DNA from 3 places in the Sphingomonas sp. SL1004 genome. Region 1 is predicted to be linked to each of the others. Evidence: predicted binding sites of a transcription regulator. Region 1 holds the regulator's gene; each other region holds the start of a gene.

Region 1 (10,495 bases):
CTCGCCACCGGCGACGTCGGCGCGATCAGCGAGGAGGATTCAGAGGCGATGCGCCGGGCGGGGCTCGCGCATTTGCTGTCGGTGAGCGGATTGCACATCACCGCGGCGGTGGCGGCGACGATGCTGATCGTGTTGCGCCTGCTGGCGCTCAGTCCATGGCTGGCCTTGCACGCGCGCCTGCCGCTGATCGCAGCATTGGCGGGTGCGGCGGCGGCGATCGGCTATACGCTGCTGACGGGAAGCCAGGTTCCCACGATCCGGTCGTGCGTCGCCGCGCTGCTCGTGTTGGCCGCGCTGGCGATGGGGCGCGAGGCGATGACCTTGCGGCTCGTCGCGGCGGGAGCGGCGTGCGTCATGCTGGTGTTGCCCGAATCGGCTGCCGGACCGAGCTTCCAGCTATCGTTCGCGGCGATCACTGCGATCATGGCCCTGCACGAACATCCCGTGATCCGCGCGTTCTTCGGACCGCACGAGGAGGGACGAGCACGCCGCCTCGCACGGGGCGTGGCGTCGCTGCTGCTCACCGGACTGCTCGTCGAGTTCGCGCTCATGCCGATCGCGGTCTACCATTTCCACAAGGCGGGGCTGTACGGCGCATTCGCGAACATCGTCGCGATCCCGTTGACGACGTTCGTTGTCATGCCGCTGGAGACTCTGGCGTTGCTGCTGGACGTCGGAAGCCTCGGTGCACCAATCTGGTGGCTGGTCCAGCGATCGCTCGACGCGCTGCTCTGGCTTGCCCACGTGGTGGCGGGCGCGCCCGGATCGGTGCGGTCCCTGCCGGCCATGCCGACTGCGGCGTTCGCGCTGATGGCAATCGGGGGGATTTGGATCGCGTTGTGGCGGACCCGGTGGCGGCGTCTGGGACTGCTGCCGCTGATGATCGGGGCAGTGTGGGCGCTGGCCACGCCGCCGCCCGATATTCTGGTGACGGGCGACGGCCGGCATGTCGCGGTCCGGACCGCTGCTGGCCTCTCGATGCTGCGGGACCGGGCGGGCGACTATACGCGGGATATGCTTGCCGAGAACGGTGGGGGCGACGGCGAGCCACTGCTGCTGGCCGACCAGCCCGATGCGCGGTGCAGTCGTGATCTTTGCGTCACCGATATTGCCGCGCGCGGACGGATGTGGCGGATTCTTGCGACCCGCAGCGCCTATATGGTCCCGATTGCCGAGTTCGTTGCAGCCTGTCGCGCGGCCGACGTCGTCGTCAGCGAACGCGGTCTGCCGAAGCGCTGCGTGCCGCGGTGGCTGAAGCTCGATCGACGCGTTCTGCAGCGGACGGGTGGAGTCGCGCTGACCTTGGGGACCGGGACGGTCGTGACGATCCTGAACGCGGGCGATCGCCATCCCTGGCGCGATCCGCCCATGCTCGAACGTACGGCACATTCGTTTAGACCGCGGCATGTCCGGTTTCATGATGCGGCGCCGGCGTTTCGCGCCAGCCGAGTCCGTCAAAAGTAGAATTGTCCACGCGAAGGCGCGAAGGCGCAAAGGCGCGAAGGTGATGCGACTCAGGAGACCTTCACACCTCCATGAACGATCAGCCCACGTCGGTTTCGGTGGTCTGCGAAGGCAAATAGACGCCAATCTAAGCACTACATCTTCGCGCCTCCGCGCCTCCGCGCGAACCAATTCTTCGGCTGCGTGGGAAGTTGGCGGCGATATGTTCGCGCAGAGGCGCAGAAGTGCAAAGATTGACGGTTCGAGTCGAGGTCGCGCTTATGCCTCGGAGCGTGAGAGAGTCTTCCGGACGCTTGATGGTGTTTGCTTGGGCGTGTCGAAAACTGGCCGCTTTTCGACCGCTCGGCCACGTCGCTTAGTTTGCCGAATAGGCCCGGTCGCTCTTGCCGGAGGGAAAGAGCGACTTGGCTTGCCGGCCTGGTGGTCGCTTTTTCCTGAGCAGCCAAAAAGCCGACTTCGGCCTGCATCGCGATGAAGCAGGCCGATCCCGGCAGTTCAGTCGTAGCGGCGCAGGATGCCGGAGAGCTTGCCCTGTACGCGGACCTGGGCGGGGGCATAGCGCTGCGGATCATAGGCCCGGTTGGCCGGATCGAGGCGGACCATCGCGCCTTCGCGGCGGAAGTATTTCAGGGTGGCTTCGCTGTCTTCGATCAGCGCGACGACGATCTCGCCATCGCGGGCGGTTTCGGTGCGGCGGATGAGGGCATAATCGCCGTCCAGGATGCCGGCTTCGACCATCGAGTCACCCGAGACCTCGAGCGCGTAATGTTCGCCAGAGCCGAGCAGTGCTGCGGGAACGGCAAGCATGGTGCTGCCTTCGAAGGCTTCGATCGGGACGCCGGCGGCGATGCGGCCGTGCAGCGGGATTTCGATCACGTCGTTCGCAGGCTGCGGTGCGGCGACAGCGGCCACAGTCTTCACGTTCGACGGCTTCGAAGGCGTTTTCTTTTCCGGGCGCTCCGGCATACGCAGCACTTCGAGCGCGCGTGCACGGTTCGGCAGACGACGGATGAAGTTACGTTCCTCAAGCGCGCTGATCAGACGGTGAACCCCCGACTTGGATTTCAGGTCGAGCGCGTCCTTCATCTCCTCGAACGACGGCGAGACACCGGTATCGTTGAGCCGGTCGTTGATGAAGCATACGAGTTCGTGCTGCTTGCGCGTGAGCATGGCGGTTCTCCGTCCGGAACAGACTGGGAACTTCTATGGAACATAATTAACGCCGTCAAGCGCTCGCTTCACGCAATGACGAGGATTTCCGCCGATTCGCCTTCTCTTGCGATCGGCGCGTTGCCCGCGCGAACGATGAGGCAGGTCGAACGCGCCAATGTCAGGAGCATCGAGCTGTCCTGGATCGTCGATGCATAGGCCTTGCCGTCGCGAAGTTCGGCACGGAGATAATCGGTGCGGGCGTTGTTCGCGGGCAGGTCTTCGCCGAGCAGCGCGTGACTCGTCTGCGGGAGTGGATCGCGGGCTCCGGCCATATGCGCGACGACCGGTTTGACGAACAACGTCGCCGTGACGAATGCCGAGACCGGGTTGCCGGGAAGGCCCAGGACCATCATCTCGCCGATCCGGCCGGCCATCATCGGCTTGCCCGGACGCAGCGCGATCCGCCAGAAGTCGATCGTGCCGCCGGCGGCCTCGATCGCCGGGCGGACGAGGTCGTGGTCACCGACCGAGGCTCCTCCAGTGGTGACCAGGAGGTCGGCTTCGACGCTGGCGAAGGCATCGCGCAGGATGTCGAGACGGTCGGGGAGGATCCCGAGGTCGATGATGTCGACGGGCATGTCGGCGAGCATCGCGGCGAGCATGATGCCGTTCGATTCGGGGAGCGCAACGCCGTCGGTGGTCGAGCCGGGGGGGACGAGTTCGTCTCCCGTCGCGGCGACGGCGACGCGGACGCGGCGGTTGACGGTCAGGCTGCCGTGGCCGCCGGTTGCGGCGACGGCGATGCGCGCGGGGCTGAGCCGGTCGCCAGCGGCGATCAGGCGGGTGCCGGTGGAGAAGTCCAGGCCCTTGCGACGGGTATTACGGCCTAGCGTCGGAGGGCCTTCGCCGGCCAGGATCAGCGTTTCGCCGTCACGCTCGGCTTCCTCCTGGACCATGACGCTGTCGGCGCCTTCGGGCATTGCCGCGCCGGTGAAGATGCGGGTTGCTTCGCCTGGACCGACCTTGCCGGTGAACGGGCGTCCCGCCGCGCTTTCGCCGATGACTTTCCAAGGGCCGGACATGTCGGCGAAGCGGATCGCGTAGCCGTCCATGGCGGAAAGATCTGCAGCGGGTTGCGTACGGCGGGCGAGGATGTCTTCAGCCGCCCAGCGGCCGGCGGCGTCGCGCAAGGGGACCGTCTCGTGGCCCACGCGGGGAGCCATGGCGAAGAGGCGGGACTGGGCTTCGGCGACGGGGACTAGGGTCATGCTGGGAACTCTGCGGCTGGGCGGTTTGGCTGAGTGAAGTATAGGAAGTATAGACGCTGGGAGCGGTTTGCCGGTTCGCACTCCGTACGGGAGAAGCGCCTGGTTGGCGGGCATGTTCCGTGCTTTGCCATGGGTTTGGCTTGTAGGACAGGTGTTGTCGCCGCGGTGGACCCGGGCGACGGCGGTACGCGCTGCTTGGTGCGGAGGCTTGGGTGGCGGTCTTGGCGAACGCGCTGTCGAAAGCGGATCGATATCCGATGTCAGCTACTGCTTCCTTGCTCTCCCGCGAAGGCGGGAGCTCAGACTGGGTCCCGGCCTTCGCAGGGAAACATATTGAGGCTTGGTGACGGGCGGTCCATCATGATGTCTGCCATCGCAATTGGGCCCCGGCCTGCGCCGGCGAGGTGCCTGTCGGGAGGGCGAGGGGGAGACTCGGGGCGTCAAGTAGGCGGAGCCGATCCTACCTCGCCAGTCTGGGTTCATCTGGAAAGGGCTTTCCCTGCACGGAATGAGACACCAGATCAGCAGGATGACAGCAGTTCAGCCACGTACGAAAGACAGGATCGGAGCGGCCGTCGGGGCGATCGTGTTGCCGGGGTTGCTTGGCTACGCGCTGCTCAACGGGCTGGTGGTGCCGATGCCGGCGGCGATGGGCGAGGCGTTGAAGGTGTTCGGGGTGGCGCCCCCTCCGCCACCGCCGCCGGTCGAAAAGGTCAGGCCGCGGCCATCACCCAGTCATCGACCGCAGGGGGCTGCGTCGCCGCCTAACCTGAAGTCGAAGGCTACCGAGGTGGTCGCGCCGCCGCCGGTGGTGCCGATCGTGGTGCCGCCGCCGGTGGTCGTTGCGGCCAAGGCCGGGGTTGGGGCGCAGGCGACCGCCGGGGCGTCGGACGTTCGTGGACCGGGTACCGGGAGCGGCGGGGTCGGTAACGGTACCGGGAGTGGCGGTTACGGGGATGGCGACGGTGGCGGGGGCGAGGAGACGCCGCCGCGGTGGCGGCGCGGGCGGCTGAAGGATTCGGATTATCCGAAGGACGCCGCCGAAACCGGTATTCGCGGGACGGTTTCGGTGCGGTATGTGGTCGAGGTCAGCGGACGCGTGTCGCAGTGCCGGGTGACGCGGTCGAGTGGAAGCGCGGAGCTGGACAGCCTGACGTGCCGGCTTATCGAGCAGCGGTTTCGGTATGATCCGTCGCTCGATGCGGCGGGGCGGCCGGTGGAATCGACGATCGTCGAAAAGCATGATTGGGCGATAGACGATTGAGCGGGGCTCGAACGCGATCGCTCCGCCGGGCGTGCCCTCACCCTTCGCTGCCTTAGGTGTCTCTCCGCTCTCCCTTATGGGAGAGGGTTTTGTCAGGCGGTCCAGTTACCCGATTTGCCGCCGCTCTTGGCGACGACGCGAATGTCGCCCAGGATCATCGTCTTGTCGATCGCCTTGGCCATGTCGTAGATTGTCAGCAGCGTGACCGTGGCTGCGGTGAGGGCTTCCATCTCGACACCGGTTTTGCCTTCGGTCGATGCGGTCGCGGTCGCGGTGACGCCGGTCGCGTCCACGGCCAGGTCGATTTCCACTTTGGTCAGCGGGAGCGGGTGGCAGAGCGGGATCAGGTCGCTGGTGCGCTTGGCTGCCATGATGCCGGCAACGCGGGCGACCGCGAGGACGTCGCCCTTCTTCGCAGTACCCGCGCCGATGGCCGCGGCGGCTTCGGCGGACATGGTGATGCGGCCGGTCGCGACGGCCTCGCGGGCCGTGACGGACTTGCCGCCGACGTCGACCATCCTTGCCGCGCCGGCTTCGTCGATGTGAGTAAGGCCGCTCACCCGACCAGCGCCCGCGTCGCGGCTTCGACGTCGTCCTGCCGCATCAGCGCTTCGCCGATCAGGAAGCAGTGGATGCCGTGCTCGGCCATCGCGTCGAGCTCCGCGCGGGTCGTGAGGCCACTTTCGGCAACGAAGGTGCAGTCCTTGGGCGCCTTGTCGACGAGGTCGTAGGTGCGCTGGAAATCTACGGTAAAGTCGCGCAGGTCGCGATTGTTGACGCCGATCAGCCGCGACTTGAGTTTCAGCGCGCGCTCCATCTCGTGTGCGTCGTGGACCTCGACCAGCACGTCCATGCCGCATTCCAGCGCGGAGGCCTCGATCTCGGCCATCTGGATGTCGTCGAGCGCGGCGACGATGATCAGGATACAGTCGGCGCCGATCGCACGCGCCTCGGTCGACTGCCATGGATCGACCATGAAGTCTTTCCGAAGCACCGGGATCGAAACTGCGTCGCGAGCAGCCGTCAGGTACGCGTCGGCGCCCTGGAACCACTTCTCGTCGGTCAGGACGGACAGGCACGCGGCACCGCCGGCTTCGTACGCGCGGGCGTGCGCGACGGGATCGAAATCGGCACGGATCAGGCCTTTCGAGGGGCTCGCCTTCTTGACCTCGGCGACCAGCGCGTAGCCGGCCTTCGCATCGCCCTTTTTCGCGTCGAGCGCGGCACGGAAACCGCGGGGCTTCGACATGCGGGCGATGCCGGCGTCGATGTCGGCGAGCGAGGTCGTGGCCTTGCGCGCGGCGACTTCGGCACGCTTGGTCTCGAGGATACGGTCGAGCATGGTCATGTCAGTAGGCGATCCAGCGGGCGAGCAACGCGTCGGCGCTGCCGGTGTCGAGCGCGGCGGCGGCTTGCCCGACGCCTTCGACGAGAGTGGAGACGGTGCCGGCGACCATCAGGGCGGCGGCGGCGTTGAGCAGGACGGCGTCGCGGTAGGGGCCGGTCTCGCCCTTGAGCAGGCGGCGGAGCGCTTCGGCGTTGTGATGCGCGTCGCCGCCGCGAATGTCGGTAATGGCGTGGCGGGTGAGGCCGGCGTCTTCGGGGGCGATCTTAGCGGGAAGCGTAACGGTGCCGACCGAGGCGACGACGCTGGGCCCCGCACCGGAGAGTTCGTCGAGGCCCTCTTCGCCCGAGACGACGAGCGCGGCCTGGGTGCCGAGCTGCTCCAGCGCGTCGGCGTAGAGTGCGACGTAGTCGGGCCGCGCGATGCCGATCAGCTGGCGGGTGGTGCCGGCCGGGTTGGCGAGCGGGCCCATCAGGTTGAAGATCGTCCGCTTGCCGATGCGCTGGCGAATGGGCGTGATGCGCTTCATCGCCGGATGGTGGTTGGCGGCGAAGAGGAAGGCGATGCCGATGTCGTTGAGGCTCGCCTCGGCGGTGGCGCCAACGCGGTCCATGTCGAGACCGAGCACTTCCAGCGTGTCGGCAGCGCCGGCCTTGCTGGAGGCGGCGCGGTTGCCGTGCTTGGCGACGGGCACGCCTGTGGCCGCGACGACGAGTGCTACGGCGGTCGAGACGTTGAGCGTGTGGTGGCCGTCGCCGCCGGTGCCGCAGACGTCGACCGCGCCGCTAGGGGCGTCGATCGGGATCATCCGGTTGCGCATTGCACGCGCGGCTTCGGCGATTTCGATGCTGGTTTCGCCGCGGGTCGCGAGATTGGTGAGGAACGTCGCGATCGCGTCATCGCTGGCGCGCGCGTCGAGGATGTCGGCAAAGGCTTCGCGGGCGGACTCGCGGGAGAGCGGGGAGCTGGGGTCTGGAAGGAGGGTGATGGTGGTCACAGCTCCAGGCCTTCGCGTGCCTTCACGGGGATGCCGGCCATCTTGAGGAAGTTCGCCAGCATCGCGTGGCCATGTTCCGTCGCGATGCTCTCCGGATGGAATTGGACGCCGTGGATAGGCAGCGTCTTGTGGCGGAAGCCCATGACCGTGCCGTCCTGCGCGGTTGCATTCACCACCAGCGTATCCGGCACCGCGTTGACGATCAGCGAGTGATAGCGCGTGGCGATGAACGGCGAGGGGAGGCCGGCGTAGAGCCCGGTGTCGTCGTGCAGCACCGGCGAAGTCTTGCCGTGCATGAGGCCACCGCGTTCGACCCGGCCGCCGAAATGCTGGCCGATCGCCTGATGGCCGAGGCACACGCCCAGCAGCGGCTTGCCCGCATCCGCGCAGGCGGCGACCAGGTCCAGGCTGACGCCTGCCTCGGTCGGCGTGCAAGGCCCTGGTGAAATCAGGAACGCGTCCGCGCCGGAGGACAGGGCCTGCCCGGCGGAGATCGCATCGTTGCGGACGACCTCCACCTCGGCACCAAGCTCCATCAGGTAATGGACGAGGTTCCAGGTAAAGCTGTCGTAATTGTCGACGACGAGGATCATGCGGACGCCATAGCCGATGCGGTGCCTCGTGCAAGGCGGGTGGATGCAAGACGGCACGACGGGATTGCACTCTGGCCGGGCAGAACCATGTTACAGCGTAACGCGGGGCCGGTGACGGCGTGCCGCGGTTTTCCCTCTGCTACAGATCATTCAGGGCGGAGCAATGCCGTAAGACGGACGTTGTTAGTCCAAAGGAGCTTAACCGATGTTTCGTACCGCCGTCCTCGCCGCATTGATCGCGCTACCCGCCATGGCTTCCGCGCAGGACGCTCGGGTAGATACCCCGCCGCAGCGCATCCGCAGCGTGACGCTGAGCGGCGATCAGAAATGCCCGCAATCGACCGCTGGCGAAGTGGTCGTGTGCTCCACGCTCGACCAGCCCTACCGGATCCCCAAGTCGTTGCGCGATGACAAGCCGATCGCCGCCCAGAACCAGAGCTGGGTCAATCGAGCCGCATCGATCGACCAGATCGGGCGGGTTGCTGGCGGCTTGCCGGATACGTGCTCGGCGGTCGGGACGGGTGGCCAGTCGGGTTGCTTCATGCAGCGCAATCAGGCGTACGCGGCCGAGCGTCGTGCTTCGGCCAGCGAGACGAACACCACGCCGTAAGCGTTTGTCGTCGAGGTTGCTCCGTAACCTCGAATGACCTCCCCGGCGAAGGCCGGGGTCCAGTTGGGAAACATTCGTAAAGGAGGTCGCACATCGTTACCGCGACCTTTCAAACTGGACCCCGGCCTTCGCCGGGGAGGTGTGATATTAAGGCGAAGGTCGTCCTGGGCGACCGGATCTATTGGCCAAAACCCGATGCCCTCGCCCGATTGACCGCTTCGCGCGCGGCGGCGAGGATCGCGCCGGCCTTGGCTTCGCATTCGCGCTGTTCATATTCGGGGACACTGTCCGCGACGATGCCGGCGCCTGCCTGGACGTGGATCATGCCGTCTTTGACGATCGCGGTCCGAAGCACGATGCACGAGTCCATCGAGCCGTCGGGCGAGAAATAGCCGACTCCGCCAGCGTAAGCGCCGCGGCGCTCGGGTTCGAGTTCGGCGATGATCTGGCACGCGCGGACTTTCGGCGCGCCACTCACCGTTCCGGCGGGGAAGCCTGCGAACAGCGCGTCGAGCGCGTCCTTGTCAGGCGAGAGCGTGCCGACGACGTTCGAGACGATGTGCATGACGTGGCTGTAGAATTCGACGCCGTAGCTGGCGGTCACGCGCACCGAGCCCGGCGACGCGGCACGGCCGACATCGTTGCGGCCGAGATCGAGCAGCATCAGATGTTCCGCGCGCTCCTTTGGGTCGGCGAGCAGGCTGATGCGGTTGGCTTCGTCCTCGGCGGCAGTCTTGCCGCGGGGGCGCGTACCGGCGATCGGGCGGATCGTCACTTCGTCGTCGCGGACACGGACGAGGATCTCGGGGCTCGATCCGATCAGCGCGAAGCCCGGCAGATCGAGATGATACAGGAACGGCGACGGATTGATCCGGCGCAACGAGCGATAGAGCTCGAAGGGCGGCAGCGCGAACGGCGTGCTGAAGCGCTGGGCTAGCACGACCTGGAAGATGTCGCCGGCGAGGATATAATCCTTCGCGGTGGCGACCATTTCGCCATAGCGACCTTCGGGTAGCGCGGGCGTGTAGACGGGCTCGGCGACGTCGGCGCGGATCGGGGCGGGGACGGGCGTGCTGGCGAGCTTGGCGGCGACCGCGTCGAGACGGTCTTCCGCTTCGGCGACGATAGCATCAGCATCGCGCGACGGGTCGGGCCAAGCGGGCGCGACCAGATACAGCGCGTCGGTCAGGCGGTCGAACACGAGCACCACGGTCGGCCGAACGAAGATCATGTCGGGCAAGCCGAGCGGATCGACCGCCGGCTGCGGCAAATTCTCGACCAAGCCGATTGTCTCGTAGCCAAAATAGCCGACGAGGCACGCGAGCGCGCGAGGTAGTTCGACGGGCACGTCCGCGCGGCATTCAGCGACCAGTGCGCGCAACGCATCCAGCGTGGGCGCGGCGCACGGCTCGAACGTCTCGCGATCGGTCGCCCAGTGGCGGTTGATCTCGGCGCTGTGACCGTGCGCGCGGAACAGTAGATCGGGCGCGAGGCCAATCAGGCTGTGGCGGCCGCGGGTCGCGCCACCCTCCACCGACTCCAGGAGGAAGTCGCCACGTCCCGGCTCGATCAGCTTCAGCGCGGCGGCGACCGGCGTTTCGGTATCGGCGACCTGACGGCGCCAGACGAGCGCAGGGCGCCCCTCGGCCAAGGCATCCCGCGGGCTCATGCGATCAGTTCCCTGTGCCGCCCTGGCCGAGCAGGTCCGCACGGACGCGGGCGAGCGAGGTCGGGTTGGTCTTCACGCCGACATCGGCACGGACAGCCTTGGCGAACTGTTCGACATATTCGCGACCCACCGA
Region 2 (10,495 bases), 2.6 Mb from region 1:
CGATGTCGAACCAGATGTCGTCCGAGGCCTTCGCGCCCGAGCCCTTCCAGGCGGCGCGGGCGGCGCGCTTCTGCTCGGCCATCGCGGTGTCGAAGCCAGCGCGGTCGACCGCGATGTTGCGTTCGCGCAGCGCGTCCTCGGTCAGGTCGTACGGGAAGCCGTAGGTGTCGTAGAGCTTGAACGCGACGTCGCCGGCGAGCGTGCCATCGGTCATGTCCGCGGTCGCTTCGTCGAGCAGCTTCAGCCCCTTGTCGAGCGTCTGGCGAAAGCGCGTCTCCTCCTGCTGCAACGTCGCCTCGATCAGCGGGCGTGCGCGCGACAGTTCGGGATAGGCGGCGCCCATCTCGGTAACGAGCGCGGGGACCAGCCGGTGCATCAGCGGCTGCTTGGCGCCGAGGATGTGCGCGTGACGCATCGCGCGGCGCATGATCCGGCGCAGGACATAGCCGCGGCCCTCGCTCGCGGGCAGTACGCCGTCCGCGATGAGGAAGCCGGCGGTGCGCAGGTGATCGGCGATCACGCGGTGGCTGGCGGTGTTGGCGCCGTCAGTCGCGGTGTGCGTCAGCGCGCCCGAGGCTGCGATCAGCGCCTTGAACGTGTCGGTGTCGTAATTGTCGGTAACGCCCTGCATGACCGCCGCGATGCGCTCGAGCCCCATGCCTGTGTCGATCGACGGTTTCGGCAGGTTGCCGACGATCTCGGCATTCTCCTGCTCGTATTGCATGAACACGAGGTTCCAGATCTCGACGAAGCGATCGCCATCCTCGTCGGGGCTGCCGGGAGGGCCGCCGAAGATGTGGTCGCCGTGGTCGTAGAAGATCTCCGAGCACGGCCCGCACGGCCCGTTGTCACCCATCGACCAGAAATTGTCCTTGGTCGGGATCCGGATGATGCGGTGATCGGGGAGGCCGGCGATCTTCTTCCAGAGGTCGAACGCCTCGTCGTCGGTGTGGTAGACGGTGGCGGTCAGCTTGTCGGGTGACAGGCCCCATTCGCGCGTGAGCAAAGTCCAGGCGTGGACGATCGCCTGTTCCTTGAAATAATCGCCGAACGAGAAATTGCCGAGCATTTCGAAGAACGTGTGGTGGCGCGCGGTGTAGCCGACATTGTCGAGATCATTGTGCTTGCCGCCGGCGCGGACGCATTTCTGCGACGAGGTCGCGGTGGTGTAGGGGCGCGATTCGAGGCCGGTGAAGACGTTCTTGAACGGCACCATCCCCGCGTTGACGAACATCAGCGTCGGGTCGTTCTGCGGCACGAGCGGTGCGCTGGGCACGATCTGGTGCCCCTGCGATCCGAAATAGTCGAGGAAGCCGCGGCGGATGTCGTTCGTCGATGTCATGCGCGGGGACTTAGGCGAGCGGGGCGGTTCGCTCAAGTCGGGTGTGCGAGGAGGCTCGGACGTATCCACTTGGAACGAAGCACGCTTGTTTCCCCGCGAAGGCGGGGACCCAGACTGGGCTCCCGCCTTCGCGGGAGAACAAAGAAGCGGATGCGGCCGTTCGGGTCAGCGCGCACCACCCCGGCGGAGGCCGGGGCCCAATTGGAAAGGTGGAAATAATGGAGCGCAGTGCTTCGTTACCCTGGTCCCCCAATTGGGCCCCGGCCTTCGCCGGGGTGGTCGAGATTGGTGGCAGGCCAATCACGCACCGCCACACATATGCTCCGCATCCGGCAGCGTCCAAGACTCGTAGGTACGCAGATTGGTGGTCGTGTACCACTTGCCGCGCTGGTCGCCCGGCGGGCAGTGCGTCGGCAGCTTGGCGAGGCAGGTCATGACGCGGTCGCCGACGCGCGCGTGCTGGGCAGCCGCGACCTGATCATAAGAGACGCCGTAGACGCCGTTCTTCAGGGTGATGCTCGTTCCGGAGTCGGGAACCGGACGACCATTGTCTTCAAGCCGCTGGCTTACGAGGCTGACCGTCGTGAAGGCGCAGGTGCCGACGCGTATCGGCGGGCGCGGGGGCGTCGCCTTCTGACCGGGCGGCGCACTCGCCCCGAGCAACAGGATCATCGCGATAGCAGCGTGCGGCTTCATGTCGTCCCTTTCCTCAAAGCGGCGCGTCGAGCGACTTGGGCGGTTCGCTGAACCATTTCGGCCCGGCATCGGTCATATGGAAGCAATCCTCGATGCGCACACCGTATCTGCCAGGGATGTAGATGCCGGGTTCGTCGGAGAAGCACATCCCCGCCGCCAGCTTCGTCGCCTCGCCGCGGACGAGGTTGACCGGTTCGTGGCCGTCCATGCCGATGCCGTGGCCGGTCCGGTGCGACAGGCCGGGGAGCTTGTAGCCCGGCCCGTAGCCTAGCGTTTCATAATGCCGGCGGACGGCGTCATCGACGCTGCCCGCGGCTACACCGATCTTCGCGGCGGCGAACGCGATCTGCTGGCCGCGGGCGACCTGGTCCCAGGTCTTGCGCTGGTCAACGGTCGCCGCGCCGTGGACCCAGGTGCGCGATATGTCGGATTGATAGCCCTGCACGGTGCAGCCGCAGTCCATCAGCACGACCTGACCGTCGGCGACGCGGTGGATCTCGCGGCTGCCGTGCGGATAGGCGGACGCTTCGCCGATCAGCGCGAGCGCGAACTCGGGGGCGCCGCCAAGCTTGCGGGTCGCGGCGTTCATCAGCGCGCCGATCTCGGGGCCGGTCATGCCCTTCTCGACGCGCGGCTTGGTCCAGCGATACGCGGCGAGCGTGACCTCTGTCGCCGCCTGCATCAGCGCGATCTCGGCTGGAGTCTTGATCATCCGGCAGGCGCGGACGACGGGGTTGGCGGACACGATCTTCGCATCGGGCAGCACCCGCTGGAGACCGGCATAGGCGAAGTAGCGCACCTCCGCCTCCAGCCCGATCGGCCGCGTGGCGAGTTTCCGGTCGCGCAGGAACCCGGCGACTATGGTCAGCGGGTTCTCGTCCTCCTGCCAGACGCGCACCTCGGCGGGAACGGCGAGTGTCTCGCGCACCGATGGCTCTTCGAAGAACGGCGTGACGATGCACGGTTCGCCCTCGACCGGCAGGATCGCCAGCGTGAGCCGCTCGCTCGTGTGCCAGCGGACGCCGGTGAAGTAGATCATCGACGATCCGGGCTCGATCAGCACTGCGCCGATGCCCGCCGCCTTCATCAGCGATTGCGCGCGGACCAGCCGCGCGGCGCGTTCGGTGGCATCGATCGGCCTGGTCGCACCGGTGATGTCGGACAGCGCCGACAGGTCGGGCTCGGCGGCGCGGAGGATCGCCGTGGTCGACAGCAGCGGCGCCGCGATGGCGAGGCTCAGCAGGTCGCGGCGCGAGGGGCTGAAGGCGGGCTTGTGGCGTGCGGTCGACATTGCCGGACGATAGGGTCCTTGACCCGGGCGCCGCAATCCCCTTCCCTGTTCGCACTTCTCGGGAGCGATTAATGGCCAAGCGGCTAACCTATTACATCTTGTTCGGCCTCGTCGCGGGGATGGTCGTCGGCTGGGTCCTCAACGCCTCGATCGACAACGGCACGCCTGAATCCGCCGCGCAGTTGAAGGACATCGCGAGCTATTTCTCGATCGTGACGTCGCTGTTCCTGCGACTGATCAAGATGATCATCGCGCCGCTTGTGTTCTCGACCTTGGTCGTGGGCATCGCGCATATGGGGGATACCGGCGCGCTGGGGCGGGTCGGACTGCGCAGCCTCGGCTGGTTCATCTGCGCGAGCCTGTTGTCGCTCACTTTGGGCATGATCCTCGTCAACGTGTTGCAGCCGGGGGTCGGCCTTGAACTCGCGATCCCGCCGGCGACCGCGTCGAGCGGGGTCGATGCCGCGGCGTTCGATCTCGCCAAGTTCATCTCGCATATCGTGCCGGATTCGATGATCGCGGCGATGGCGAGCAACGAGATTTTGCAGATCGTCGTGTTCTCCGTCTTCGTCGGCGTCGCGATTACCGCGGTCGGCGAGAAGGCCGCGCCGCTGGTCAAGGCGATAGAAGCGCTGGTCGCGGTGATGCTCCAGATCACCAACTACGTGATGCGGTTCGCGCCGTTCGCGGTGTTCGCGGCGGTGACCGCGACGCTGGCTGAACGGGGGCCGACCATCCTCGGGCAGCTGGGCTATTTCATGCTGACCTTCTATATCGGCCTTGCGCTGCTGTGGGCGATGCTGATCGGGATCGCGTTCCTGCTGATCGGGCCGCGGACGCGGTTGCTGGTGCGGTATATCCGCGATCCGCTGATCCTGGCGTTCTCGGCGGCATCGTCCGAGGCGGCATATCCGCGGACGCTGGAGGCGCTCGACCGGTTCGGCGTGCCGCCGCGGATCGCGAGCTTCGTGCTGCCGCTGGGCTATTCGTTCAATCTCGACGGGTCGATGATGTACATGACGTTCGCGTCGCTGTTCATCGCGCAGGCGTACGGCATCCACATGCCGATCGGGCAGCAGATCGCGATGCTGCTGGTGCTGATGGTGACGTCGAAGGGGATTGCGGGGGTCCCTCGCGCGTCGCTGGTGGTGATCGCGGGGACGCTGTCGATGTTCAAGATCCCGGAGGCGGGGATTTTGCTGATCCTGGCGGTGGATCACTTCCTCGACATGGGGCGGTCGGCGACCAACGTGATCGGCAATGCGGTGGCGGCGACCGTGGTCGCGAAATGGGAGGGCGGGCTCGACGAGCGCGAGCCGGCCGATCGGGATTTCCCGCATGCGCCGACCGGGCATGGGCCGAAGGTGGATGTGGATAGTTATGAGAAGATCGGGCCGGGGCAGGCCTGAGGTCGAGTGGCGATGTCGGGTCGATGACGTCCCAAAAACTTCCTTTTACGCTGGCGGTTTAATATAGAAGTACCGCCCCGGCGAAGGCCGGGGTCCAGTTGGGGGGACGTCGGTGATAACCGTAGCGCCCCGTTATTTCGACCTTTCCAACTGGGCCCCGGCCTTCGCCGGGGTGGTGTTCAGGGGAAGGTTGCGTTCTCAGCCTCGATGCGGTTTTTTGATCCGCAGCCCTCAAGCGTAGGCGTAGGGTCCGCCCTTCTTGAGGCCAGCCTGATACGCGGGTCGTGCGTGGACCTTTGCCAGCCAGGCGATCGTCGCGGGGCGGGACTCGTTCAGTCCACCGCGGCTCCGCGCCGCCTCCAACGGAAAGCTCATCATGATGTCGGCGGCGGTCATCTCCGCACCCGCGAACCAGGGGCGCTGCGACAGTTCGGATTCGACATAGTCGAGGTGGACGTCGATCATCGGCTGGATCTTCTTCACCGCCACCTTGCCCATGAGCGGGATGCGCGCGAGGACGAGCTTCAAGAGCAGTGGCGGCATCATCGAACCTTCCGCATAATGCAGCCAGAAACGGTAGCGGAGCGCATCGGCGCGGTTCGCGGGGGCGCCAAGCTTGCCGTCCGCCTTGTCGACCAAATATTCGACGATTGCGCCGGTTTCGGCGACTACCTGACCGTCGTCCTCGATCACCGGCGACTTCCCGAGCGGATGCACCTTCTTGAGTTCGGGCGGGGCGAGCATGGTCTGCGTGTTCCGCTCGTAGCGCTTGATTTCGTAGGGGAGGTCAAGTTCCTCGAGCATCCACAGGATCCGCTGCGATCGCGAGTTTTCGAGGTGGTGGACGATGATCATGCGGGCTCCCCTGTTTTATTCGGCCGATTTGCGCGCGGTCCAGATCCAGGCGGCGGCGGGGAATTCCACCGTGTCGCCGTTTCGGTACCGGTCGCAGACCTGGGTGAGACGCGCGATGTGGCGCTCGCGTTCCTCGGGGGCGGCGTCGCGAATTGCGGATGCGGCGGGGCCAATGCGGCGAAAATAGTCGACTGCGTCGGTTACGGGGTCGGCGGCCTCGCCTGCGCGGTAGGTGAAGTCGACGCGTCGGGGTAGTACAGCATGCCAGCCTGAGTTTTGCAGGATCGCGGCGACATGGCTTGGGTCAGCAAAGGCGAATGGGCCGGGCGAGGTGGACACCGGAGCGTCTGCGTCGCCGCCGGTTGCAGTGACGATCTCGGTGGCCCAGCGGTTTGCGGTGCGTTCGGCGAAACAGGAGAAGACGAGCGCGGCGTCGGGGGCGGCGGCTTCGGCGAGCGTGGCGAAGGCGGCGATGGGATCGGCGAAGAACATGACGCCGTGGCGCGAGACGTAGAGGTCTGTTGGGGCGTGGTTCGGGGCGGCGATGGTGATGTCGGCGCATTCGAAGCAGGCGTTGGTTTGGGTTTCGCTGCGGTGCTTGGCGATCTCGATCAGATTTGGCGAGAGATCGATGCCGGTTATGGTCGCGTTCGGAAGGGCATGCGCCGTGGCGAGCGTGGTCGCGCCAGCGCCGCAGCCTATGTCGATGATCTTGCGGGTTTGGGGAACGGCGGCGGCGAGGATCGCGGCGTTGAGGCGCGGCGTCAGGTTGGTGAAGCTGCGGTCGGTTCGGCGCCATTCCTCGGCCCAGACGTCGCCTATTCTACCGGTCCAGTCGTAGGCGGTGGTCATGGGTCGGGGTGCCTCATGGTCGGATCGGGGGCGGCGGTTTGGAGTGAAGTATAGGAAGTATAGACGCTCGCGAGGGTTTAGCGTTGGGTATTTGGACGCTTCGCCGCGACTGTTGCGCTATTTTTCCGCGGCAGTCTGCGCTTTCTTGTTTCCCCGCGAAGGCGGGGATCCAGACTGGGCTCCCGCCTTCGCGGGAGAACAAGGTGGCGGGGGTTGTTGATCGGTAGGAGCAGCCACCACGGCGGAAGCCGGGCCCAGTTGAGGGATGATCGTAACGAAAGATCGCGCTTCGTTATTGCCACCTTTCCAATTGGGCCCCGGCCTTCGCCGGGGTGGAGTGTTGGGGAGCGGCGGTGCGGTGCCTACGTAGAAATCCGATGTCGGTGCGAAGCCGATGCTGACGCCGATGCAATCCCGTTGCCGCCACGCCGCCTGCACCATCCGCCGCATGCCCTCACCTCCCATTGCGAGGGCAATGGGCCCCTCCCTCTCCCCCTTAGGAAAAAGGAGGAGGAGCCTTATGCGTCGTCTTCGGCGTCGGGGCCGGCCATCATTTCCTCGGCGACCTTGTCGGTGCGCGCGCGGATCTGCTTCTCGAGACGGTCGGCGGTTTCGGGGTTGTCCTTGAGGAAGGTCTTCGAGTTCTCACGACCCTGACCGAGACGGACGCTGTCATAGCTGAACCACGCGCCCGACTTCTCGACCAGCCCGGCCTTCACGCCGAGATCGAGGATCTCGCCGAGCTTGGAGACGCCCTGCCCGTACATAATGTCGAACTCGACCTGCTTGAACGGCGGGGCGACCTTGTTCTTGACGACCTTTACGCGCGTCTGGTTGCCGGTGACCTCTTCGCCCGCCTTGATCGCGCCGATACGGCGGATGTCGAGGCGGACCGAGGCGTAGAACTTCAGCGCGTTGCCGCCCGTCGTCGTTTCCGGATTGCCGTACATGACGCCGATCTTCATGCGGAGCTGGTTGATGAAGATCACCATGCAGCGCGAACGGCTGATCGAGCCGGTGAGCTTGCGCAACGACTGCGACATCAGGCGCGCCTGGAGACCCACATGGCTGTCGCCCATCTCGCCCTCGATTTCGGCGCGCGGCACGAGGGCTGCAACCGAATCGACCACGAGCACGTCGATCGCGTTCGAGCGGACCAGCGTGTCGACGATCTCGAGCGCCTGCTCGCCGGTGTCTGGCTGCGACACGATCAGCTCGTCGATGTTGACGCCGAGCTTCTTGGCGTAGACCGGGTCGAGCGCGTGCTCGGCATCGACGAACGCCGCGGTGCCGCCGCCCTTCTGCGCTTCGGCGATCACGTGGAGCGCGAGCGTGGTCTTGCCCGAGCTTTCCGGACCGTAGATCTCGATCACGCGGCCGCGCGGCAGGCCGCCGACGCCGAGTGCGATATCGAGCCCGAGCGAGCCGGTCGAGATGACCTCGACCTGCATGGTTTCCTTCGAGCCCAGGCGCATCGCCGAGCCCTTGCCGAACGCGCGGTCGATCTGCGCGAGCGCGGCGTCGAGCGCCTTCTGGCGGTCGTTGGTTGCGGTTGCCATGCCGGTGTCGATCACTTTCAGATTAGCGGCCATTGATAAGCTCCCATCGCTAAAGCAAGCGCGCGTGCCATTCAACGCTTCAAACACCATGTATTCTCTTTGTTCTTCCGGAACAAGAGCGGAACATCGGGTTTGTGGGAAAAGACAGGCGCGCTTCGGTCCTGCCGGACCCGTTCCGACATCTACCCCGTCCGCATACGCAGCCAGCGTGGGTTCGCGGCGGGGTGGATGCGGAACGACTCCGGCATGAGGGTTGGGTTCGGCAGAGTCTGGTCGATATCGGTTCGAGTTGATGCAGAGGTGGCATGGATCGCCCCCTGTACGGTGTCGAGAACGCATCGTACGCATGGAGCCGTTTGCGGCTCTGATCCTGACTTTTGTCAGTATGCCGGGGCTTGGGGGCGTTGATCCGTATACGGGTTTTTGGCGGAACTCAGGCAAGCTTCGTTGCGAGTGTCCACCAGCCTTGTGTCTTGGCCGCGGTTGCCGCGACGTCTCTCGCTTCGACAGAGTCGAAGAGGGCGAAGCAGGTGGCGCCGGAGCCGGACATTCTCGACAGGAGGACGCCTTCTGCTGCGTCGAGGAGCGTGCGGACTTCGGCTATGACGGGCGCGAGCGCCTGCGCGGGGGGTTCGAGGTCGTTGCGGCCGCCTTTCGCGCGGTCGAGCAGGTCGCCTTTGGGGATCGGGCCTCGATCCTGGCCGTCCCAGGCGTTGAAAACCGCGGCTGTGGAGACAGCTACGCCCGGGTTGACGAGCAGGAGCGGCTTGCCGGTTAGGCCTTCGAGGTTGGTCAGGGTGTCGCCTTTCCCGGTGCCGAGCGTGGTGCGGTTGGCCAGGCAGGCGGGGACGTCCGCACCGAGCTTTGCGGCGATTTCGTGGAGGCGGGGGTCGGTTGGAGCGACGGCGTGGAGGCGGGCTAGCGCGCGCAGGGTGGCGGCGGCGTCGGCCGAGCCTCCGCCTATGCCCGAGGCGATCGGGAGGTGCTTTTCGAGGGTCAGCGCGTGGTAGGTGTTCGGCGCGAATGTGGCGGTGAAGGCGTCGGCTGCGGCGGTTACGAGATTGCCGTTCCAGGGGGCGTTGCCCGGGGTGGCGTTTGGTGCATCAGTGTCGGCTCCCAACTGGGCCCCGGCCTTCGCCGGGGTGGTGGTTTGGGGTGGGATAAGTGCGGCTGCGAAGGGGCCGGTTATGGTGAAGCTGTTGGTTTGGGCGGGTTCTACCGTGACGAGGTCGCCGTCGGTGGCGAAGGCGAAGAGGGTTTCGAGCTCGTGATAGCCGTCGGGGCGACGGTGGCGGACGTGGAGTGCCAGGTTGATTTTCGCTGGGGCGGATTCTGTGGTGGCGGGCATCGTGTGTCTCGGGTTTGGGCTCGGCGTTGCAGGGCGGCTTAGCCACAAACCGCCCGTCATCCCAGCGGACGCTGGGATCTCGTGGTTTGGCGGGCGTTGCGTACCTCGTGGGAGACCCCAGCTTTCGCTGGGGTGACGGCCTGGGGCATGGAGCGTGGGGCGTGACAGTGTGCGACGTGACGATGCGGGCGTGTCGGTGCCGGCGTGTCGTCGTTGGAGTGGCGGCGTAGCTTGGACGAAAGCGTTTTTGCTGGCGGCGGGCGTCGATCGGGGGGATCGTTGGCGTTGCAGGGCGGCTTGGCCACGAACCGCCCGTCATCCCAGCGGACGCTGGGATCTCGTGGTTTGGCGGGCGTTGCGTGCCTCGTGGGAGACCCAAGCTTTCGCTGGAGTGACGGGTGTTGGGAGGAGGCGGCTGATCGGGACTTCGGTGACGCGTCACCCTCACCCTTCCCACATCTTCGGTACGAGCCCCTCCCTGTCCCGGTAGGAGAAGGAGATTATCTGCGGGCGTTGGCCGGGAGGCCGCCTGCGATCTTGGCGGTTAGGCGGGCGGTTTCTGTTGGTTCGGCGGTCAGGAGCGCGGCGCGCCAGGCGTAGCGCGCTTCGTATTGACGGCCGACGCTCCAATAGGCGTCGCCGAGGTGGTCGGCGATCTCAGCGTTGGTCGGGTCGGCTTGCGATGCGCGATCGAGCAGGGGCAGCGCGCGGGCGGTGTCGCCGGAGAGGTGGTAGGCCCAGCCCAGCGAGTCGGTGATCGAGGCGTTGGTCGGATCGAGGCGGGTGGCACGTTCGAGCAGCTTGATCGAGCCGGGTAAGTCGTCGCCGTGCTCGACTTGCGCGAAGCCAAGGTAGTTCAGCGCGAGTGGTTGGGCGGGGCCGCGGGCGACAGCTTTTTGGAGTGCGTCGCGGGCTTCGGGCCAGCGGTCGGCCTGATCGAGCGCGCCGCCATATTGCAGCCACGCCCCCCAAGTGCCGCCCTTGTCACCGTCGGCGGCGATGATGCGCTGGTACCAGATGGCGGCTTCGGCAGGGTTCCCGGTGGTGACGAGCAGATCGGCATAGCGTTGCCAATCGGCGGGCGCGGCGCCCTGCTGGTCGACGCGGTTCTTGGCGGCGGCGAGGGCTTCGCCGTCGCGGTCG
Region 3 (10,495 bases), 2.4 Mb from region 1:
GGGATTTTCCCGAAGAAAACCTGCTAGATATTTATTTTATATCATAGATCAATTTGGTCGGATCTGAATGCATTCTGAATTTCAGCGATTAAAGACCTAATGTTGGGTGGTTTGCGCGTCTCTGCCTCGCAGGCATTAGACGCGCACCCTCGTTCATTCAGCCGCCACCGAGTCGCTGAACATGTCCCGAACTTCACTCAGGTCCACATTCGCAGCCGGCCCCTTCTTCGCGGTCTGGCGCTTGTCGAAGCTATCCCAGACGTCGTTCCACTGGCCCTTGGTCGCGGCCTTCGAATACTCCGTTGCGCGCTGTTCGAAGAAGTTGGCGTGCTCGACGCCGTTGAGCATCGGGGCGAGCCAGGGCAGCGGGTGCTCGTCGATCATGTAGATCGGCTTCAGGCCGAGCTGCGTCATGCGCCAGTCGGCGATGAAGCGGATGTACTTCTTGATCTCCTTGGGGGTCATGCCGTTGACGGGGCCCATCTCGAAGGCGAGGTCGATGAAATTGTCCTCGAGGCGGATCGTCGTCTGGCAGACGTCGGCGATGTCGTCCTTCACCGCCTTGGTCAGGCACTGGCGCTCCTGACAGAAGGTGTGGAACATCTTGATGATGCCCTCGCAGTGGAGGCTCTCGTCGCGGATCGACCAGGTGACGATCTGGCCCATGCCCTTCATCTTGTTGAAGCGCGGGAAGTTCATCAGCATCGCGAACGAGGCGAACAACTGGACGCCCTCGGTGAAGCCGCCGAACATGGCGAGCGTGCGGGCGATGTCCTCGTCGTTGTCGACGGTGAACTTCTGCATGTAATCATGCTTTTCCTTCATCTCGGCATATTCGAGGAAGGCGCCATACTCGCTCTCGGGCATGCCGATGGTGTCGAGCAGATGGCTGTAGGCGGCGATATGGACCGTCTCCATGTTGCTGAACGAGGTCAGCATCATCTTGATCTCGGTCGGCTTGAACACGCGGCCGTATTTCTCGTGGTAGCAGTCCTGCACCTCGACGTCGGCCTGCGTGAAGAAGCGGAAGATCTGCGTGAGCAGGTTGCGCTCGTGATCGCTGAGCTTCTGCGCCCAGTCGCGGCAATCCTCGCCCAAGGGCACTTCCTCGGGGAGCCAGTGGAGCTGCTGCTGGCGCTTCCAGAACTCGAACGCCCAGGGGTATTCGAACGGCTTGTACTGCTTGGAGGCGTGAAGGAGGGACATGGGGTAAGCCTTTCGGGGAATGGGTTTTATATCGGGAAACTGGGGGATCAGGAGGGCGGCGTCATGTCTCTGTGCTCCATTGCCACATCGCGGCGGCAGACATGGCTAGGACGATCGCGCCCGAGGTGAGCATGATGCCGATCATCCGGAACGCGTAGGTCTGCGGTTCGGTGATGTCCGGCGAGCGGAGGCGCATAAGAAGTGCGATTCCGACAAGACCGAGCACGCCGGCGACCGCAAACATGATAGCGCTGCCGTACGTCATGCGACCAACTCGCGCGGCGCGCGTTCAGCACCCGAACTCAACACAGGAGAACGACCATGGTCGATGCAACCCAGATCCAGGAACATGCCGAAGTCATCGGCGCGGACGGCGTCCATGTCGGCACCGTCGACAAGGTCGAAGGCAACCGTATCAAGCTGACCAAGAAGGACTCGGGTCCGCAGGTCGTCGAGGGCACGGGCAGCCATGAAGGGCATCATCACTTCATCTCGCTCGGGCTGGTTGCGGATATCGAGGACGGGAAGGTCCGGCTTTCCGCCAACGCCGACGTGGCGGTGACGTTCGAAGAAGAGGCCTGAACTCTTAGCGGTGCGTTCGACACGCGCCGCATAGCCTGCCCGAACCCCGGTCCGCTTCGCGCGGGCCGGGGTTTTTCGCGTCAGGCGCTCCCCGGTCCGCGTGTCACGGGCCGGGGTCACGCTTGAACGCCAAGAAACCTTACTGGCAGGCAAGGCACTCATCATAGTCCTTCGACTCGACGTCGATCTGGCGCAGGTCGATGGTGTTGTCGGCCTCGACCCCGCCGGCGAAGCCCGCGCGCTGGACCGACTTCGAGCGCAGGTAATAGAGCGACTTGATCCCCAGTTCCCACGCGCGGAAGTGGAGCATGAGGAGGTCCCACTTCTCGACGTCGGCGGGGATGAACAGGTTCAGCGACTGCGCCTGGTCGATATAGGGCGTGCGATCCGCGGCCAGTTCGAGCAGCCAGCGCTGGTCGATCTCGAACGACGTCTTGTAGCAGTCCTTTTCCTCGACCGAGAGGAAGTCGAGATGCTGGACCGAACCGCCCTGCTCCAGGATCGAGTTCCAGACCGCGTCGCTGTTCTTCGACTTCTCGCTCAGCATCTTCTCGAGATACGGGTTCTTGATCGAGAAGCTGCCCGACAGCGTCTTGTGCGTGTAGATGTTCGCCGGGATCGGCTCGATGCAGGCCGACGTGCCGCCGCAGATGATCGAGATCGACGCGGTCGGCGCGATCGCCATCTTGCAGCTGAACCGCTCCATCGCGCCGACGTCGGCGGCATCGGGGCAGGGGCCGCGCTCGATCGCGAGCTGCATCGAGGCTTCGTTGGCCTGGCTGCTGATGTGCTTGAACATGCGCAGATTCCACGACTTCGCCATCGCACCCTCGAACGGGATGCCGCGTGCCTGGAGGAACGAGTGGAAGCCCATCACGCCGAGCCCGACCGAGCGCTCGCGGCCGGCGGAGTAGGCGGCGCGTTCCATGCCGGGCTCGTGGCGGTCGATGTAATCCTGCAGGACGTTGTCGAGGAAGCGCATGACGTCCTCGATCAGGCCCTTCTCGTCCTTCCACTGATCCCACGTCTCGAGGTTCAGCGACGACAGGCAGCAGACGGCCGTACGCTCGTTGCCGAGGTGATCCTTGCCGGTCGGCAAGGTGATCTCGGAGCACAGGTTCGAGGTCGAGACCTTGAGGCCCAGCTCGCGGTGATGCTTCGGCATCGCCTTGTTCACGTGATCGGCGAAGACGATGTACGGCTCGCCGGTCTGGAGGCGGGTCTCGACGAGCTTCTGGAACAGCGAGCGCGCGTCGACGGTGGCGCGGATCGCCTGGTCCTTCGGCGAGCGGAGATGCCATTCCTCACCGTTGCGGACGGCTTCCATGAAGGCGTCGGTGATCAGAACGCCGTGGTGGAGGTTCAACGCCTTGCGGTTGAAGTCGCCCGAGGGTTTGCGGATTTCGAGGAATTCCTCGATCTCGGGGTGCGAGACGTCGAGGTACACGGCTGCCGAGCCGCGGCGCAGCGAACCCTGGCTGATCGCGAGCGTCAGCGAATCCATGACGCGGACGAACGGGATGATGCCGCTGGTCTTGCCGTTGAGGCCGACCGGCTCGCCGATGCCGCGGACGTTGCCCCAATAGGTGCCGATGCCGCCGCCGCGCGACGCGAGCCAGACATTCTCGTTCCAGGTGTCGACGATGCCGCCGAGGCTGTCGGGGACCGAGTTGAGATAGCAGGAGATCGGCAGGCCGCGACCGGTGCCGCCGTTCGAGAGAACAGGGGTGGCGGGCATGAACCAGAGCTTCGAGATCGCGTCGTACAAGCGCTGCGCGTGGCCGGCGTCATCGGCATAGGCCGACGCGACGCGAACGAATAGGTCCTGGTAGCTCTCGCCCGGCAGCAGATAGCGATCCTTGAGCGTGTCCTTGCCGAATTCGGTCAGCAGCGCGTCGCGGCTGTGATCGACCTCGACCGGGTAGATCTGCGCGCGCACGGAATGGCTGTCCTGCGCCTGGCGCGGCGCCTTGGGGGCCTCGGCGGCTGGCGTGGCGGTGGTCTGTTCGATCGTGTCTGTGGTCATGTCGCTATCCCGGCTGCTGTCTCTGAAATCCATCGAAACCGCTCCTAGTGTTCTGTATTCGTTCGAATCGGCGTCATGTCGCCATGCTACCATCGGACGGGCTCAAACGGGAGAACAAAAAGTGACCATCGCGGCGGTGGAAGGCGCGCTTACGGTCATATCGCATATGGCTATGCGAGGGTTGTTCTACCAGCGATTGGGTCCGCCCCCGAACGCAACCCCAAGAGATTGTGCCAAAGCGCGATGAGACGCAAGGGGGTGCGGGGGGTGCGAGGGGCTCGGTTCGTCGCGTTCGTCGCGGGGTTGAGCGAGCGGGGGATTCGCGACGCGTGGAGTTCTGCGGGGTTCGCGATGTGCAAGGGAACGGGGCGGGAACGAAAAATTATTTCGGAGGTCGAAGTGGCAAATGTTGCTTTGGTTTAGGGGAGGGCGTGGGGCGACATATGGGGTGTGTCCCTAACGATCCTCCCCCGCCAGGGGGAGGTGGCTGGCACTTGCCAGACGGAGGGGGAGGAAAGGGTAACCTTTGTTCCGCGTCCTCCCCCTCCGTCGCCTTTGGCGCCACCTCCCCCTGGCGGGGGAGGATCGAAGTATGGTTGGCGATTCATCGATGCCTCGTCCGACGGCACCACCCCGGCGGAGGCCGGAGCCCAATTGGGGGACGTCGCCAACTGAGCGCGGCGCGTCGTTACTGCGACCTTTCCATTTGGGCCCCGGCCTTCGCCGGGGTGGAAGGGGAGGGTCTCCTACCTCAGCCCTCGATGATCGTCCGGATCTGCGTCGCCAGCGCTTCCATCGCGAAGGGCTTGGTGATCATCGACATCCCCGGTTGCAGGAAGCCCGATGCGAGCGCAGCGTTTTCCGCATACCCCGTCATGAACAGCACGCGCAGCCCCGGGCGCATTGCCCGGCCGGCATCGGCGACCTGGCGACCGTTCAACCCCGGCAGGCCAATGTCGGTGACGAGCAGGTCGATCCGGTCCATCGTTCGCAACCGTTCGAGACCGGTCGGACCGTCATGCGCCTCGACTGCCTGATACCCCAACTCGCCGAGCACCTCGACGATCAGCGCGCGGACGACCGAATCGTCCTCGACCACCAGTACGATCTCGCCCGCGTCGGTGGCGTGATCCTGCGTCAGGCCGGGGAGCGCCTCGTCGATCTCCGCTTCGCCGTAATGGCGGGGGAGATAGAGCTTGATCGTCGTGCCCAGGCCGACCTCGCTGTAGATCTTCGCATATCCTTCCGACTGGCGCGCGAAGCCGTAGATCATCGACAGGCCGAGCCCGGTGCCCTGTCCGAGCGGCTTGGTGGTGAAGAACGGCTCGAACGCCTTGGCGATGGTATCGGCGGACATGCCGGTGCCGGTGTCGGTCACGCAGATGCAGACATAATGGCCGGGCCGCACGTCGCGCTGGCTGGCAGCATAATGGTCGTCCAAATGCGCGTTGCAGGTCTCGATCGTCAGTTTGCCGCCATCCGGCATCGCGTCGCGCGCGTTGATGACAAGGTTGAGCAGCGAATTCTCGAGCTGGTTGGGATCGCAGAGCGTGGTCCAGAGACCGGCCGCGAGCACCATCTCGAAATCGATCTGCTCGCCAGTGGTGCGACGGAGTAGATCCTCGAGCGAGGCGACCAGCGGGTTGACCTTCACAGGACGCGGATCGAGCGGCTGGCGGCGCGAGAAGGCGAGCAGGCGGTGCGTCAAGGCGGCGGCCCGGTTGGCGGCGGTCGTCGCGCCCGAGATGAAGCGATCGAGTTCACCGACGCGGCCCTGCGCGACACGGCGCTGGACGATCTCCAGGCTGCCGGTGATGCCTTGCAGCAGATTGTTGAAATCGTGCGCGATCCCGCCGGTCAGCTGGCCGACCGCCTCCATCTTCTGCGCCTGGCGCAGCGCTTCCTGCGCCTCGACGAGCTCCTCGGTGCGATCGCGGACGCGCTGTTCGAGGTCCGCGTTGAGCGCCTGCAGATCGCGTTCGAGCCGCTTGCGATCGGTGACGTCGGCACCCTCGACGAAGATCCCGACGACCGCGCCGGTCGCGTCGCGGATCGGCTGGTAGACGAAGTCGACATAGCGATCGTTGACCGGGCCGCCGGGCTGCGCCTGGACCGCGTAGAGCATACCGGACGCGGTAAACGGTTCGCCCGTCGCATAGACGTGGTCGAGCAAGTCGAGAAAACCCTGTTCGACCGCGTCGGGTAGCGCCTCGGCAACGGTGCGGCCCAGCACGGGGCGGTGGCCCACCAGCTTGCCATAGCCGGGGTTGCTCAACTCGAAGCGGTGGTCGGAGCCGCGCAGCATCGCCATGAAGGTCGGCGCCTGTGCGAACATCTGGCCCATCCGCTCGCGTTCGTCGCGGAGTGCGCGTTCGATGAGGACTCGCTCGGTACTTTCGTAGGTCGAGCAGAACATGCCGGCGACGGCACCGCTCTCGTCGCGCACCGGCGAGTAGGAGAAGGTGAACCAGGTCTGCTCGTCATAGCCCTTCCGGTTCGTGAGCAACGGCAGGTTTTCGAAGAACGACGCCTTGCCGGCGAGTGCGCGATCGGCCAGCGGGCCGATATCGGACCAGAGTTCCGACCATATGACATCGAGCCGCCCGCCGAGCGCGGCCGGATGCTTGTCATACAAGATCCGCGCATAATGATCATTGTAGAGGAAGCCGAGTTCCGGCCCCCATGCGACGCACATCGCGAATTCAGATGCGAGCATCAGCGAAACGATCGAGCGCAGCGACGGCGGCCAGCTCTCGATCGGACCAAGCGGCGAGTGCGACCAGTCGTGGGTTCGGATCATCGCGGCCATTTCACCGCCGCCGGTCAGAAAATCGGCGTTCGCCGCGCTCTCTGGTGTCATCTCAGGTCCTTGGGCGTGTGTCGGCGACCGGATAGCTACTCATGGCAGCGTGATCCATCGGCGAGATGCACATATTTGCGCTCATCCGCACAGTATGTCGGCGAGACCCGCAAGGCTGGTGACGCCGTGGTCCCAATCCTGTGCGGAATCGGCATCGGGCGCGGGACGGCCGCCATATTCCTGCGGGCGGTCGACATAGGCGGTCTGCAGCCCGGCGGCCCGCGCGGCGGCGAGGTCGCTATGGTGCGCGGCGACCAGGCAGAGTTCGGCAGGGTCGATGCTCAGGAACCGGGCTGTGGCGAGATAGGATTCGGGAAGTGGCTTGTAGACCCGGCTGACTTCGGCGCCGAGGATCGCATCCCAGGGGAGCCGCGCACGGCGGGCCATCTCCAGCATCAGCGCGATGTTGCCGTTGCTGAGCGTGACGATCGGGAAGCACGCCTTGAGACGGGTAAGGCCTTCGACGGAGTCGGGCCACGGATCGAGCCGGTGCCAAGCGCGTGTCAGGTCGGCGAGTGTCGCTTCGCCCAGCGTGGCGGGATCGATGGCGTGATGGCGGAGCAGATCTTCGAGGGCCTCGCGGTGCAGCGTGTCGAGGATCACGAACGGCCGCCGGCCACTGCGGACCTCCTCCAGCGCGGGCTGATAACGCTTGCGCCAGCCGTCCGCGAACCGATGCGGGTCGATGTCGGTGCGGCCGAGCCGCGCGAGCACGGGCGCTGCGTCGCGGGCGATGCCCGAGCGCCAGTCGACCACGGTGCCGAACACGTCGAAGGCGAGGGCTTTGATCGGGGGGTGAGGCATGGAGGAAAGACGGTGGTGGGGGCGGTTGGTTCCCGGGGGCGGGGTTGGGGTTTGTCGTCGTTGACGTTTCGCCTGGTTTTGGTCGCCGCGCCGCGCCGCGCTGCAACGTTGCCACCCTGCCACCCCGGCGGGGGCCGTGGCCCAATTGGGAGAGGTAGGTTGGCGGAAGGTCATCTTTCGTTTTCGCGACCTTTCCGATTGGGCCCCGGTCTTCGCCGGGGTGGAGGCTTCCAGGGTTTAGCTGGCGAGCAACGGGATGGGTTCGACGCGGACCGTGGCCTGACCCGCAGCCGTCCTCTCAAACGCTGTCCTTCCCTAAATCGCCGTTCTTCCGCAAATCGCCGTTACCGCCCAAATCGCCATAGCCTCTCACCGCCGTCACCCCAGCGGACGCTCGGGTATCTGGGTAAGGGAGCGCGTTCTTGCCGCGCGAGACCCCAGCTTTCGCTGGGGTGACGGGGTGGGGGTGACGGGTGGGGAGACGGGGTGGGGGTGACATTGCGGTGACGAGAGCGGGGAGGGGTGACGGGAGGGCGTGGCGGTGGGGATGAGGCGAGGCCCGCTTCATGTCCGTTCTGCCGCGGGGCGGGGCGTTCAGGAGCTGCGAGCGATGGCGCTGCTGGCGTCCGGGACCCCGCCACAAGTCGGAGCGCATTGCCCCCCGCTCAGCCAGCGCGGCGGGCGCGGTAGGTTTGGGTTTGGTTCAGGCGATCGAGGTTGAAGGCTTCGTGGAATTCGATCCCCGCCTTGCCGCCGCGCGCCCAGCGAATGCGCGCCGCGATCATCTGGTCTTCGAGCAGTTCGATCTGCATTTCCATGCCGTCGGGGTTGCCGTCGATTTTCAGGCCGTCGAGCATCGCGCCGGTCGTCGAGATGTCACGGATCCTGACGTCGCCGCGGACGCCGTCGATCATGATCCGGGCGGAGCGGAGCATCTTGGTGCGCGGCGCGCGGCTGACCTTGAAACCGCTGGCGGTGGCGGTGCCGTTCTCGACGCCCAACTGGCGCAGCGCTTCGTCGGCGCGGACCGGGCGGCCGTAGACATAGCCCTGGATATGGCTGCACCCGAGATCGCGGACGAGGTCGATCTCGTCCTGGATCTCGACACCTTCGGCGGTGGTCTCCATCCCGAGCGTGTCGGCGAGCGTGACGATCGCCTTGATGATCGCGGCGTTGCGGTTGCCCGGTTCGGCGGCGCCCTTCACGAACGACTGGTCGATCTTGATCTTGTCGAACGGGGCGTTGCGCAGATAGCCGAGCGACGAATAGCCGGTGCCGAAATCGTCGAGCGCAAGCCGCACGCCGACGCCTTTGAGCGCCTTGAACATCTGTTCGGACGAGCGCGTCTCGTCGAGGAACACGCCCTCCGTGATCTCGAGTTCGAGCCGGCCGGGCGCGATCCCCGACTGCGCGAGCGCGTTGGTGACGAGCGCGGGCAGGACCGGGTTGGCGAACTGGATCGGCGACACGTTGACGGCGACGCGGATGCTGTCGGGCCAGCGTGCAGCCTCGATACAGGCGGTCCGCAACACCCATTCGCCGATCGCCTCGATCAGCCCGCATTCCTCCGCCACCGGAATGAAATCGGCCGGCGAGACGAGCCCACGCGTTGGGTGTTCCCAACGGATCAGCGCCTCGTAGCCGACGATTCGGGTCGTCCTGGTGCTGACGACGGGCTGGTAGCAGAGGTGGAACGCGCCCTCCGACACGGCGGTGCGCAGATCGTCTTCGAGCAGTTTGCGCGTGCGGGCGCCGGTCAGCATGTCGTCCGAATAGAAGCGATGCACGCCGCGGCCATCGGCCTTGGCGGCGTAGAGCGCGAGATCGGCGTTGCGGACCAGCGTCTCCGAAGTCTCGCCGTCCTCGGGCGCGATCGCGACGCCGATCGAGCAGCCGATCGTGACTGCGGTGCCGCTGATGAAATAGGGTTGCGACAGCGAGGCGATCAGCTCGCGGGCGAGCGCGGACAGCGTGTCGCGGCTGTCGATGCCGGGAAGGACGACCTTGAACTCGTCGCCGCCCAGTCGTCCGACCAGCCCGGCGTCGCCGACCCCGCGCTGGAGGCGCTGGGCGACCTGTTTCAGGAGCGCGTCGCCGGCCTGATGGCCGAGCGTGTCGTTGACCGCCTTGAACCGATCGAGATCCATCAGGAACAGCGAAGTCGCGCGGTAGGGCCCGGCGTTCTGCGCGAGCGTCTTGTCGAGCGACAGCCGCATCCGCTGGCGATTGGCGAGCCCGGTCAGCGCGTCGAACAGTGCGAGGCGGGTGATCTCGGCCTCCGACTTGCGCTTTTCGGTCAGGTCGCTGCCCGAGCCGATAAAGCCCTGGAACCGGCCGAGATCGTCGACCACCGGGCGGCCCGAGATCGACCACCAGCGTTCGCAAGCGGGCGTGGCGGCGGCGCAGACCGAATAGTCGGAGAACGAGGTGCGCGACGAGATGTGGAAGGCAAGCGTGCGTTCGGTGCCGGGCGCGTCGCTGTCCATCCGGAACAAATCGGTCAGCGCCTGGCCGACCGCGGTACCCGACGGCACGAGTTCGCCGGCGACCTTGGCGGAGAGATAGGTGACGCGGCCCTGGCGATCGGCCTCCCAGAACCAGCCGGTACCGTGATCCTCGAACTCGGCGATCATCTTCGACGCGAGCCGGCCGTCGCTGGAGGCGGTGGCGCGATCGAGTTCGAGCGCGTGATCGATCCGCGCGAGGCTGAACGTGGCGACCGCGAGGCACCCGAGGAACACGACCGCGACGACGAACGGGATGCCGAGGCCGGACAGCACCGCCAGCATCAGGACGAGGCCGATGCCGAAGCCGAGCGTGGCGGCGCGGACCGCATGGACGCTGACCGCGGTAATGCCGATCGCGGCGGCGACCGCGACGAAGCCGCCAAGCTGCCAGGCGCCGCTCGGCATGAGCGTCGTGGTCCATAGCAGGGACAACAAGGCCGCCGACATCGCCGCCGCACACAGCGCGACGATGCGGTTGCGGTGAAAGGCGGGCCACGCGGTCATCGGCTG

What was found. Region 1 encodes LexA, which represses DNA repair genes until DNA is damaged. Its sites were predicted from a motif close to GTTCCNCNCTTGTTCT; they were not measured.
Positions count from the first base shown of each region.
Region 2: a site for LexA is predicted at 8,114-8,129, ahead of recA (recombinase RecA). Genes of this name have one in related genera too.
Region 3: a site for LexA is predicted at 3,926-3,941, ahead of AC3D24_RS16750 (ribonucleoside-diphosphate reductase subunit alpha). Genes of this name have one in related genera too.

Region 1 is NZ_JBYMUX010000001.1:1,283,374-1,293,868, reverse strand. Features, by position in the region: gene AC3D24_RS05655 (ComEC/Rec2 family competence protein) at 1-1,464, shown strand, start outside; gene lexA (transcriptional repressor LexA) at 1,960-2,634, opposite strand; gene AC3D24_RS05645 (molybdopterin molybdotransferase MoeA) at 2,703-3,884, opposite strand; gene AC3D24_RS05640 (TonB family protein) at 4,414-5,148, shown strand; gene moaC (cyclic pyranopterin monophosphate synthase MoaC) at 5,241-5,708, opposite strand; gene trpC (indole-3-glycerol phosphate synthase TrpC) at 5,705-6,496, opposite strand; gene trpD (anthranilate phosphoribosyltransferase) at 6,498-7,490, opposite strand; gene AC3D24_RS05620 (anthranilate synthase component II) at 7,487-8,083, opposite strand; gene AC3D24_RS05615 (hypothetical protein) at 8,289-8,693, shown strand; gene trpE (anthranilate synthase component I) at 8,872-10,362, opposite strand; gene AC3D24_RS05605 (peptidylprolyl isomerase) at 10,367-10,495, opposite strand, start outside.
Region 2 is NZ_JBYMUX010000001.1:3,871,041-3,881,535, reverse strand. Features, by position in the region: gene alaS (alanine--tRNA ligase) at 1-1,342, opposite strand, end outside; gene AC3D24_RS17810 (hypothetical protein) at 1,643-2,038, opposite strand; gene AC3D24_RS17805 (M24 family metallopeptidase) at 2,052-3,329, opposite strand; gene AC3D24_RS17800 (dicarboxylate/amino acid:cation symporter) at 3,401-4,738, shown strand; gene AC3D24_RS17795 (glutathione S-transferase family protein) at 4,970-5,593, opposite strand; gene AC3D24_RS17790 (class I SAM-dependent methyltransferase) at 5,609-6,445, opposite strand; gene recA (recombinase RecA) at 6,964-8,037, opposite strand; gene AC3D24_RS17780 (4-(cytidine 5'-diphospho)-2-C-methyl-D-erythritol kinase) at 8,438-9,352, opposite strand; gene AC3D24_RS17775 (tetratricopeptide repeat protein) at 9,853-10,495, opposite strand, start outside.
Region 3 is NZ_JBYMUX010000001.1:3,644,092-3,654,586, forward strand. Features, by position in the region: gene AC3D24_RS16735 (ribonucleotide-diphosphate reductase subunit beta) at 154-1,206, opposite strand; gene AC3D24_RS16740 (hypothetical protein) at 1,268-1,471, opposite strand; gene AC3D24_RS16745 (DUF2171 domain-containing protein) at 1,528-1,788, shown strand; gene AC3D24_RS16750 (ribonucleoside-diphosphate reductase subunit alpha) at 1,928-3,814, opposite strand; gene AC3D24_RS16755 (hybrid sensor histidine kinase/response regulator) at 4,566-6,674, opposite strand; gene AC3D24_RS16760 (haloacid dehalogenase type II) at 6,756-7,478, opposite strand; gene AC3D24_RS16765 (EAL domain-containing protein) at 8,144-10,495, opposite strand, start outside.